One region of the Mesorhizobium sp. M0001 genome, then DNA from elsewhere that is predicted to be linked to it. Evidence: predicted binding sites of a transcription regulator. Region 1 holds the regulator's gene; the other holds the start of a gene.

Region 1 (5,620 bases):
TCGGTGCGCTGCATGGCCATCCCGAAGTCGCGGCTGCCATCGGGAGCTTCGGCCCAATTGGCGGTGTAGACGCCGGGGGCGCCGTCGAGCGCGTCGACGCACAGGCCCGAATCGTCCGACAGCGCCGGCAGGCCGGTCGCCTTAGCCGCGGCGAAGGCCTTGATGTAGGCGTTTTCCTCGAAGGTGGTGCCGGTCTCCTCCGGTTCCGGCAAGCCGTAGTCCTTGGCCGACTTCGCCTCGAAGCCGAACGGACCCATCAAATCGGCGAATTCGCGCAGCTTGCCTTCATTGTGGCTGGCAACGACGATCTTCTTTCCATCGAGAGAATGCATCAAAGGCCCCAGATCCTTGGCTCGGCGAATTCGATCGAATTGCCCGAGGGGTCGCGTATGTAGATCGAGCGCCCGCCCTGCGGCCATTCGAATTCGCTTTCGATGGCGATGTTTTTCGCCTCAAGTTGCGCCTTCCACTGTGCGAGTTCATCCTCACTTGCGGCAAAGCAGAGATGGCCCTCGCCGACCGTGCCATGCGGCGGCACTTTCAGCCGCGCATCGGGCGCCGGCGGGATTTTGGTGGCTTCGGCGTTGAAGATGAGCAGCACGCCCGGGCCGCAGCGGAAGAAGAGATGGCGGCCGTCGACCTTGCCGAGGAGAGGGAGGCCGAGGACGTTGGAGTAGAAGGCTTCGGCAGCGGCGAGATCCGTGACGTAAAGCGCTGACTCAAGAATAGCGGAGGGTTGCATCAGGCACCCCCCTCTGCCCTGCCGGGCATCCCCCCCGCAAGGGGGGAGATTGGCAGTTCCGCTGGCGGCGTCTCAACGTTGATGGTTGGCGAAAACGGTAGCGACCTCTGATCTCCCCCCTTGCGGGGGAGATGGCCGGCAGGCCAGAGGGGGGTGTGAAGGATCGCCGACGTCATCACGTTAAATTCAATCAGGCCACAGCCATCTGCTGCAAGCTCACCAGCCGCTGAATGCCCTTCTTGGCCAACCCCATCAGCTCCGCGAACTGACCTTCCGAGAACGGCTCGCCCTCGGCGGTGCCCTGGATCTCGACGATGCCGCCCTTGCCGGTCATGACGAAATTGGCGTCGGTGCCGGCAGACGAATCCTCGATATAGTCGAGGTCGATGACCGGCTTGGCGTCGTGGATGCCGCAGGAAATTGCCGCGACATGGTCCTTCAGCACCTTGGCAACACTGGCCATCTGCCGCGCTTCCATCCAGCGCAGGCAATCGTAGAGCGCCACCCAGCCGCCGGTGATCGAGGCCGTGCGGGTGCCGCCATCGGCCTGGATGACGTCGCAGTCGACGGTGATCTGCTGTTCGCCCAGTGCCTGCAGGTCGACAACGGCGCGCAAGGAGCGGCCGATCAGCCGCTGGATTTCGAGCGTGCGGCCGCCTTGCTTGCCGGCCGAGGCTTCACGGCGCATGCGCTCGCCGGTCGAACGCGGCAGCATGCCGTATTCGGCCGTCACCCAGCCCTTGCCGGAATTGCGCATCCAGCCCGGCACCTTTTCCTCCAGGCTCGCCGTGCACAACACATGCGTGTCGCCGAATTTCACCAGGCACGAGCCTTCCGCGTGTTTGGAGACGCCGCGCTCGAAGGAGATGGCGCGCATTTCGTCGGCTTGGCGTTTAGAAGGGCGCATCGAGGCCTCTTTCTGTTCTTTTACGGTTGCGTCGGCGGCTTGTAGACGCATGCAGCCCATGGCGCAAAGGAAAAGGCCGGGCGATCTGGCACAGACGCCGGGTTGCGCGGGGGCGATGGAAGTCTATATCCTTGAGCCGGAGGTTTTTGGCTCGAATGACCAAGGCAGTCACCGAACCCAGTCTGCTGGCGCCCGCGCTGCAATCGCTCGACATGCGTTCGCGCGACATTTTTAGGCGCATCGTCGAATCCTATCTGAAGGACGGTGAGCCTGTGGGATCGCGCAGCCTGTCGCGCATCCTGCCGTCGTCGCTGTCGCCGGCCACCATCCGCAATGTGATGAGCGACCTCGAACATCTCGGCCTGATCTATGCCCCGCATATCTCGGCCGGGCGCCTGCCGACCCAGACCGGCCTGCGCTTCTTCGTCGATGCCTTCATGGAGCTTGGCGATCTCTCCGACGAGGAACGCCGGGTCATCGAGGCGCAGGTGCGCGCCTCCGGCTCGGGCGCGACGCTGGAACACATGCTGACCGAGGCCAGCCAGATGCTGTCGGGCATGTCGCGCGGCGCCGGCCTGGTGCTCGCCACCAAGAACGAGGTGGCGCTGAAGCACATCGAGTTCATCCAACTCGAGCCGACCAAGGCGCTGGCGGTGATGGTGTCGCAGAATGGCGATGTCGAGAACCGCGTCGTCGACCTGCCGGCCGGCATCACCGTCTCGCAGCTGCACGAGGCCTCCAACTTCCTCAACGCCCATATCAGGGGCCGCACGCTCGCCGAGGCGCGCATCGAGATCGCCCGCATCAAGGACGAGACCAGGGCAGCGCTGGACACGCTGTCGCAGGATCTGGTCGAGAAAGGCCTGGCGGTGTGGGCCGGCGCCGATAGCGGCCTGCCGGCGCGCCTTATCGTGCGCGGCCGCGCCAATTTGCTCGAAAACGTCACCGCCCAGGCCGATATCGAATTGCTGCGGCACCTGTTCGAGGATCTGGAGACGCAGGACGGGCTGATCCAGCTGCTCGACCTCGCAGAGGACGGCCCCGGCGTGCGGATCTTCATCGGCTCGGAAAACAAGCTGTTCTCGCTCTCCGGCTCGTCGCTGGTCGTGGCGCCTTACCGCGACAAGGACGCCCGCGTCGTCGGCGCGCTCGGCGTCATCGGCCCGACCAGGCTGAATTATGCCCGCATCGTGCCTATGGTCGACTACACTGCGCAATTGATTACCCGGATGTTAAGATAATTCCGAAGCCGGGATCACCGTAAAGGAGGGCGCAGAATGGCGCTTGAATCGTTCAAGGCCCAGATCAGCATGCTGCTCGAAGAAATGGTCAACCAGCCGGAGGACGAGCACGAAATCCAGGAGCAGCTGCGCGAAAAACTGCGCGAAATGCGCGCCATGGGCTTGCCGCTGCCGGAAGATCTCGTCGCATTGGAAAAGCGTCTCGACGACGATCTCGACGTCGAAGAGGAAAGTTGAGCGGTTCTCTCGTCGAATCTGCGCGCGCGCACGCTTCTCTTTTGCGGCGGCCGCACAATATCTCCCTTGTCGTGACGCGCCGACGGCGCGAGTTCGAGGAGAACAGCATGATCCGGATTGCCGGCTTCGCAGGCCTTGCCCTGCTTCTGGCCACCAGCGCCTTCGCCCAGCAGGCTGATCAACTGCTGCTGACCGGCAAGGACGCTTTCGGCGACTGGAAGGCCGACAAGCCAGGTGTGCGCCGGCTGATTAGGCCGGATGATCTGAAAAGACCCAACATCACCGGATCCGCCTCCAACAGCGCCGGCCTCGGCGATCGGCCCGAGGGCGCGAAGCCCGTCCTGCCGCCTGGGTTTTCGGCCGAACTGGTTGCTTCCGGCATTTCCAATCCGCGGGTCGTGCGCGTGGCGCCGAACGGCGACCTGTTCGTCGCCGACAGCGACGCCAACCAGATCCGCATCTATCGGCTGGCCAAAGGTAGCGCGAAGCCGGCCGAAGAGGGCATTTTTGCCGACAATCTCAACCAGCCCTATGGCATCGCCTTCTACCCGCCTGGCGACAAGCCGCAATGGGTCTACGTCGCCAACAACGACAGCGTGGTCCGCTACGCCTATCGCGACGGCGACCTTAAAGCGTCCGGCGAACCGGAGACGATTGTCTCCGACATCCCTACCGGCGGCCACTGGACCCGCGATATCGCCTTCTCGCCGGACGGGAAGACGCTGTATCTCTCGGTCGGCTCCGGATCGAACGTCGCGGAGGGCATGCAGAAGGCACCGAAGGGCGGCCTTGACGCCTGGGCAAAATCACAGCCACTCGGCGCCACCTGGGGTTCCGAGGATGGCCGTGCCGACGTGCTGGCCTTCGGCCCCGACGGCAAGAATGGCCGCATCCTCGCTACCGGCCTGCGCAATTGCTCGGGCATGACCGTGCAGCCGGCCACCGGCGCGCTGTGGTGTGTCGTCAACGAGCGCGACGGTCTCGGCGACGATGTGCCGTTCGAATATGCCACCTCAGTCAAGGACGGCGCCTTCTATGGCTGGCCCTGGTATTATATCGGCGCCAACGAGGACCCGCGTCACGAGGGCGCGCGCCCAGACCTCGCCGGCTCGGTCACCGTGCCCGACGTGCTGATGCAGGCGCATTCGGCGCCGCTCAACATCGCCTTCTATGACGGCGGCAATTTCCCGGCAGAGTACAAGGGTGACGCCTTCGTCGCCCTGCACGGCTCCTGGAACCGTGGTATGAGGACCGGCTACAAGGTGGTGCGGCTGAGATTCAGCGACGGCAAGCCGACCGGCGAGTACCAGGATTTCATCACCGGCTTCGTCCTCTCCGACGACGCCGTCTGGGGCCGGCCGGTCGGCGTCGCGGTGGCCAAGGACGGCGCGCTTATCGTAACCGAGGATGGCAACGGCACCATCTGGCGCATCACCCATGTCGATGGCCCATCCTGAGCCGGCGAACAGCGCAATCCGGCCCTAATGCACGTCCCGATGGATCACCTTGGGATAGGTATGGATCACCTCGGCCGATGAGACGCGGTCATCAAAACCGGTATCCCTGAGATTGAAGAGGCCGACCGAGCCGAAGGACTTCTTCGCCCCTTGCGCGAAGCGGCCGTCGCTGAAATCGTGTTCGTAAAGCGTCACCGTGACGTGGCCGGCATTGAGCTTCGGCACGTAAACACTGCTGATGGTGTCGTTGGCGACGCCAAGCTGGTTGACGTTGAAGCGATAGAGGTCCTGCACCATGCGCCGGGCCGCATTGCCATTGATCATCTAGTATTCGCGGCGCGATGCGCGGTTCGGGTCGATGAGTTTGAGCGGCGCCTTGCGGCCAAGCCCGAGCCAGTGCTCGAACACCATCACATTGGCGCCCCACGGATAGGGATAGTTGGACTTGTCGATGATGCGTGGCGGGCCATCCTCGGCAATCTCGGCGGTATCGACATAGTCCAGCCATTGCAGCTGGAACGACGCTTCCACGTTGAGGTCGGTACTGCGCGGATCGGCAGGGATGATGCGCCAGTCGGAGACCGGCGGATATTTGGTGTCGAGGTCGATGTAGAATTCGCCTTTGGCGGTGTCGTCGGGGTCTATCTTTTGCGGTCCGTCACGCTCCATCGCCACCAGTCGCACCTTGAACCGGTTGTTGACTACCAGCGGATAGATCATCGGACGAATGGGGTGAGCGCCAGGGTCCCGGCTGTCGGTAAAATATCCAGTCTGCGGAACGACATCGCTATCGCCCTTGTCGAACAGGCTGAAAGCCTGACGCCCCTCGAACCACAGATACCATTCCAGCTCGTGGACGTGACCGCGTGCTTCGGAATAGTTGTTGGGCATCCACTTCATAAGCTGGATGTGAAGTCTTTTGGCTAACATGGGTGCTCCTGCCGTTCGGAGCCATGCGAGATAGCCGACCGCCTTCGAGGCGTAAGTGAACCATCTCTCGCTTTCAGGCGATGATGACCGGCTTTCATGTCCTGCT
Region 2 (5,620 bases), on a different contig from region 1:
TCGGCTTCGTCGCCTCAGCCGGCTATGGCTACACAATAGGCAAAAGCGTCGCGCTGACGTTGCTGGGCGACGAATTCGCCGGGGAGGGGACCGCGCTTTGGGTGCACATTGTCGGCGTCGAGCGGCCGGCGCGAATTATTCCGGCCTCGCCATACGACCCCGAGGGCAGGCGATGCGGCAATGAGGAGTTTTGGCCATGGTCGATGACATTATAAGGGAGACCAGGCGCGAGCGCCGGCGCGGGCACACCGGTGAGGCCGGCAGCGGGTCAAGCCGCCACCCGAACTATCGCTCGCTCAAGAACCCGTTCCTGCCGCAGCCGGTGTTTTCGGACGACCAGGTCGCGGCCATCCACGACACGGCGTTGCGCGTGCTGGAAGAGCTCGGCATCAAGGTGCTGCTGCCGGAGGCACGGGCGATCTACGCCAAAGCCGGTGCGCTGGTCGACGAGGACAGCCAGATGGTGCGCATCGGCCGCGATATTGTCACTGCGGCACTGGCCTCGGCGCCGAAATCCATCCGGGCGCTGGCGGGCAACCGTAGCCGCGATCTCATGCTGGAGCTCGGCTCGATGACGTTCCTGGCCGGAGCCGGGGCGCCCAACGTCACCGATCTCGAACGCGGACGGCGTCCGGGCACGCTCGCCGCTTTCGAAGAACTGACCAAGCTTGTTCAGAATTTCGACGTGCTGCATATGCTCGGCCCCTGGATCGAGCCGCAGGATGTCGACAACCATTTGCGCCACTATGCCGTCAACCGTGCGCAGCTGACCCTGTCGGACAAGTTCCCCTTCGTCTTCGCCCGCGGCACGCCGCAGGTCGAGGATGGGTTCGAGATGATCAGGCTGGCGCGCGGGCTCTCGCAGGACGAGTTCCTGGTCGGCGTCCATTGCTACACCGTGATCAACACCAATTCGCCGCGCCAGCTCGATATCCCGATGGCGCAAGGCATCATCGACTTCGCCAGCGCCGGCCAGGTCTCTGTCATCACGCCCTTCTGCCTGGCCGGCGCCATGGCGCCGATCACCGTCGCCGGCGCATTGACGCTGCAGCATGCCGAGGCGCTGGCTGGTCTCGCGCTGGCGCAGATGGTGCGGCCGGGCGCACCGGTGGTCTACGGATCCTTCTCCTCCAATGTCGACATGAAGTCCGGCGCACCGGCCTTCGGCACGCCCGAGCACGTCAAGGCGACGCTGGGCGCCGGCCAGCTGGCGCGCTTCACCGGCCTGCCTTGGCGGTCCGGCGGCGGCAGTGCGGCCAACATTTCCGATGTGCAGGCGGCGCACGAGACGCAGTTCGCGCTGTGGGGCTCGGTGCTTGCCGGCGCCACCGTCTGCATCCATGCCGCGGGCTGGCTGGAGGGTGGCCTCAGCGTCTCCTACGAGAAGCTGATCACCGATATCGAGGCATTGCAGACGGTTGCCGAACTCTGCGCTACGACCCCCGGCGACGAGGATTCGATCGGCTTCGAGGCGATCGCTGAAGTCCAGCCGGGCGGGCATTTCTTCTCCGCCGGCCACACCATGACGCGCTACCGCACCGCCTTCTACGAGCCGCTGGTCGCCGATTGGTCGAATTTCGGCAGCTGGACGCAGTCCGGTTCGAAGTCGGCCACCGAGCGCGCCACCGGCATCTGGAAGCGGACGCTGGCCGACTTCCAGCCGCCGGCGTCGGCCGTTGCCACATCCGATGTGCTCGACGAGTTCATTGCCCGCCGCACCGAAGAGGGCGGAGCGTTGCCGGTGTCGTGAGGTTGGCAGCCGTCACGTCGGCCGCTTGTCGCCGGTCTTCGACGGCTCGCGGCGAATCGGCCCGGCATCGGCCTGCCTGTGCTTGTCGGCGGCAATCCGGCGGATGCGATCGAAGCGGCTCTCCTCCGCCGGCTTGGTCGCGGATACAGCGTTTGGCTTCGGGGCGAATGTGATCATCTGTCGATCTCCCTGTCGTTGATGACAGTCTTGACTGACTGACGGAAATTCCTGGCTCGCCGGGGAAATGTCCCCGGCAGCCTGTTCTGATTTATGCCCGCCCAGATTCCAGCGGGCAATTTTCGGGCGATGGTCAGTAGCCGCCCATGCCGCCACCGCCGCCCGCAGGCGCCGCATCCTTGGCCGGAACGTCGGTGATCATCGCTTCGGCGGTGATCAGAAGGGCGGCGATCGAGCCGGCGTCCTGCAACGCGGTGCGCACCACTTTCGCCGGGTCGACGATGCCGGCCTTGATCATGTCGACATAGACCTCGTTCTGGGCGTCAAAGCCCTGATTCTGGTCCTTGCTGTCGGACAGCTTGCCGACGACGATCGAGCCTTCGACGCCGGAATTCTCGGCGATCTGGCGGATCGGCGCTTCAAGCGCCCTGAGCACGATCGAAATGCCTGCCGTCACATCGTCATTGGCGCCAGTCAGCCCGGCCAGCGCCGATCTGGCGCGCAGAAGCGCCACGCCACCGCCGGGCACGATGCCTTCTTCCACCGCCGCGCGCGTCGCATTCAGCGCGTCGTCGATGCGGTCCTTCTTTTCCTTCACTTCAGACTCGGTGACGCCGCCGACGCGGATCACGGCGACGCCGCCGGCGAGCTTGGCCAGCCGCTCCTGCAGCTTCTCCTTATCGTAATCGGACGTGGTCTCCTCGATCTGGCCCTTGATCTGCGCGATGCGCGCCTGGATGGTCGCCTTGGTGCCGGCGCCGTCGATGATCGTGGTGGTGTCCTTCTCGATCAGTACGCGCTTGGCGCGGCCAAGCATCTCGATGGTGACGTTTTCGAGCTTGATGCCGAGATCCTCGGAAATCATCTGGCCCGATGTCAGCACGGCGATGTCTTCCAGCATCGCCTTGCGGCGATCGCCGAAGCCCGGCGCCTTGACGGCCGCGACCTTGAGGCCGCCGCGCAGCTTGTTGACGACCAGCGTCGCCAGTGCTTCGCCTTCGACGTCTTCCGAGATGATCAGCAACGGCCTGCCGCTCTGCACCACTGCTTCGAGGATCGGCAGCATCGCCTGCAGATTGCCGAGCTTCTTCTCGTGGATGAGCACGTAAGGCTCTTCCAGTTCGACGCGCATCTTGTCGGCATTGGTGACGAAATAGGGTGAGAGATAGCCGCGGTCGAACTGCATGCCTTCGACGACGTCGAGTTCGGTGTCGGCGGTCTTGGCCTCCTCGACGGTGATGACGCCGTCATTGCCGACCTTGTCCATCGCCTTGGCGATCATGGCGCCGACGCTGGCATCGCCATTGGCGGCGATGGTGCCGACCTGCGCGATCTCGGCCGACGACTTGACCTTCTTGGCCTTCGCCTTGATGTCCTTGACCACGGCGGCGACAGCCTGGTCGATGCCACGCTTGAGGTCCATCGGGTTCATGCCCGCGGCAACCAGCTTGGCGCCTTCGCGCAGGATCGATGCGGCCAGCACCGTGGCGGTGGTGGTGCCGTCACCGGCGAGGTCGTTGGTCTTCGAAGCCACTTCGCGCACCATCTGCGCGCCCATGTTCTCGAACTTGTCAGCAAGCTCGATTTCCTTGGCCACCGTCACACCGTCCTTGGTGATGCGCGGCGCGCCATAGGCCTTGTCGATGATGACGTTGCGGCCCTTGGGGCCGAGCGTGACCTTCACCGCATTGGTGAGGATCTCGACGCCGCGCAGCATGCGGTCGCGCGCGTCGGTGGCGAATTTGATTTCCTTGGCAGACATTTTTTTCAATCCCGTTGGTGTGGTGAAGCAAGCGGCTCGCCGGAGCCTGGCAAAGCCAGGCCGGTCAGGCGGCCTTCTTGGCTTTGACGCTCTTCTCGGTGACGACCGTCCCGCTCTTGCCGATATTGGCCGTCTCGCTCTTGTCGATGACGCCCATAATGTCGGCTTCCTTCATGATCAGCAGGTCCTCGCCGTCGATCTTGACCTCGGTGCCCGACCATTTGCCGAACAGGATGAAGTCGCCGGCCTTGACGTCGAGCGGAACAAGCGCGCCGTTTTCGTCGCGTGCGCCCGGCCCAACGGCGATGACTTCGCCTTCCTGCGGCTTTTCCTTGGCATTGTCGGGAATGATGATGCCGCCCTTGGATTTGACATCGCCTTCGGCGCGCCGGATGACGACGCGGTCGTGGAGTGGCCGAAACTTCATGAGAACTTCTTTCTGGGGCCGGCATAGGCGACCGCGCCGTTCTTATAGGCGTATTGGCACTCGATAGATAGGAGTGCCAAAAATTATTCGTGGCCAAAATTAAATATTAAAAAGTATTATGATGTCTGCCGGATTCGAAACGTCGCGAGGCGCCTAGATATTTCGAAAAATTGAATTTCGAGGCCAAAGCGACTATTTATATCGTAAGTTCGATTTCACCATTTCAGGCACGAGGAGATTTAGGCGATGGCCGAAGGCAATCAGAGCATCATGGAAAAAGCTGAAGCCCGCTTCATGGACAAGCAGAAGAAGACGGCCGAGCGCAACAAGGCAACCTCCGACTACATGTCCGAAGCGAGGGCCAGGGAGATCAAGACGGCAAGGCTCAGGGAATTGCGCCTGGCCAAGGAAGAGGCCGACCGCGTCGCGGAAGCCTTGAACCCGACACCGAAGAAGAAGCGGGCTACCGTCAAGAAAGCCGCCGCCGCGCCGAAGGGGGGCACGTCATGAGCCTGACATTCCCCAATCCAAGCCGCTTCTATGACGAGGCCGGCAAGCGCATCCGCTTTGTCGGCCATGACGGCATGTTCCAGATTTCCTTCTCTGTCGCCGCCGATGCCCTCTCGAAGGCGCCATCAGGGACGGCGACCGCGGAAGCCACCTATCTGGCGGCCTTCGATACCGCGTCCAGCTCCATCCATGACATTGCCAGCAAGGCCTACGCCCGCACCCGCAAGAGCATTTATGTGCTCACAGCCGCAGATTTCGGCTAGCGCGCGTTCGTCTTGCAATCAGAGCGGCTGAGATCAGCGTGCGTCAGGACTTGCGGTCGGCTTTTGCCCGCCGCTTGACGTCCCGGCTGTTCAGGCGGTCGGCCATCGCTTCCGCATCGCGCAAATTCATGGCCACCATTACCTGTTGCTTAAGCTCGACAGGCTGCCCGGTGAAGATGTCGAAGATAGTCCAGCTCTCGGGCTCGTCCATGCGCAACGCGTAGCGGTTTGCCATATCGGCATCAGGCCCTTGACATGAAAAATGCCGCCGCCAGGATCAGGATTGTCAGGCCACCACCGACAGCTTCAAGGCCAGGCCGCCATGCATTGAAAGTATCTCGCGCATGCGCAGGGCCACGGTGCTCTTCGACAGGGCGGGTGCTGCCGCAATCGCGACCGGGGGCTTGACGCCAAGCTTTCCAAAGGCCGGCAGCAGCGGTGGCGTTCGCATGAAATGACCTCGAATTGCCGGAGAAAACAGGGCTCCTCATAACACCCTTCTTGAAACTCCCCGCATGCCAAATAGAACCCGGTCCGTGAAAGGGCCATGCCGCCCGATTCGCCGCCTTCCATCAGGCGGATCGTCATCTGGCGCAATCCGTGCAACGCGGTTAGGTTGCGCGCGAAACTGAGGTTGTTCAAAGCGTGACAGGCGAACGGAGACGACGATGACGGCGCCCGGCGATTTGCTGCAAGCCTTGTTCATGAGATTGAAGAGCGATGCCTCGCTG

What was found. Region 1 encodes HrcA, which represses chaperone genes, less so after heat shock. Its sites were predicted from a motif close to GTTAGCACTCNCNNNNNGNGAGTGCTAAC; they were not measured.
Region 2: a site for HrcA is predicted at 4,169-4,197, ahead of NKK50_RS20065 (co-chaperone GroES). Genes of this name have one in related genera too.

The regions. Positions count from the first base shown of each region.
Region 1 covers NZ_JAMYVS010000006.1:198,690-204,309, reverse strand. Annotated here, with positions in the region: gene rdgB (RdgB/HAM1 family non-canonical purine NTP pyrophosphatase) at 1-332, opposite strand, end outside; gene NKK50_RS19050 (VOC family protein) at 332-742, opposite strand; gene rph (ribonuclease PH) at 933-1,649, opposite strand; gene hrcA (heat-inducible transcriptional repressor HrcA) at 1,805-2,890, shown strand; gene NKK50_RS19035 (hypothetical protein) at 2,927-3,127, shown strand; gene NKK50_RS19030 (PQQ-dependent sugar dehydrogenase) at 3,235-4,584, shown strand; gene NKK50_RS19025 (hypothetical protein) at 4,609-4,908, opposite strand; gene NKK50_RS19020 (hypothetical protein) at 4,909-5,514, opposite strand.
Region 2 covers NZ_JAMYVS010000007.1:54,547-60,166, forward strand. Annotated here, with positions in the region: gene NKK50_RS20045 (glycine cleavage T C-terminal barrel domain-containing protein) at 1-215, shown strand, start outside; gene NKK50_RS20050 (trimethylamine methyltransferase family protein) at 197-1,750, shown strand; gene NKK50_RS20055 (hypothetical protein) at 1,763-1,927, opposite strand; gene groL (chaperonin GroEL) at 2,061-3,689, opposite strand; gene NKK50_RS20065 (co-chaperone GroES) at 3,754-4,116, opposite strand; gene NKK50_RS20070 (hypothetical protein) at 4,363-4,626, shown strand; gene NKK50_RS20075 (DUF1488 family protein) at 4,623-4,889, shown strand; gene NKK50_RS20080 (hypothetical protein) at 4,933-5,124, opposite strand; gene NKK50_RS20085 (hypothetical protein) at 5,176-5,340, opposite strand; gene NKK50_RS20090 (DUF3168 domain-containing protein) at 5,558-5,620, shown strand, end outside.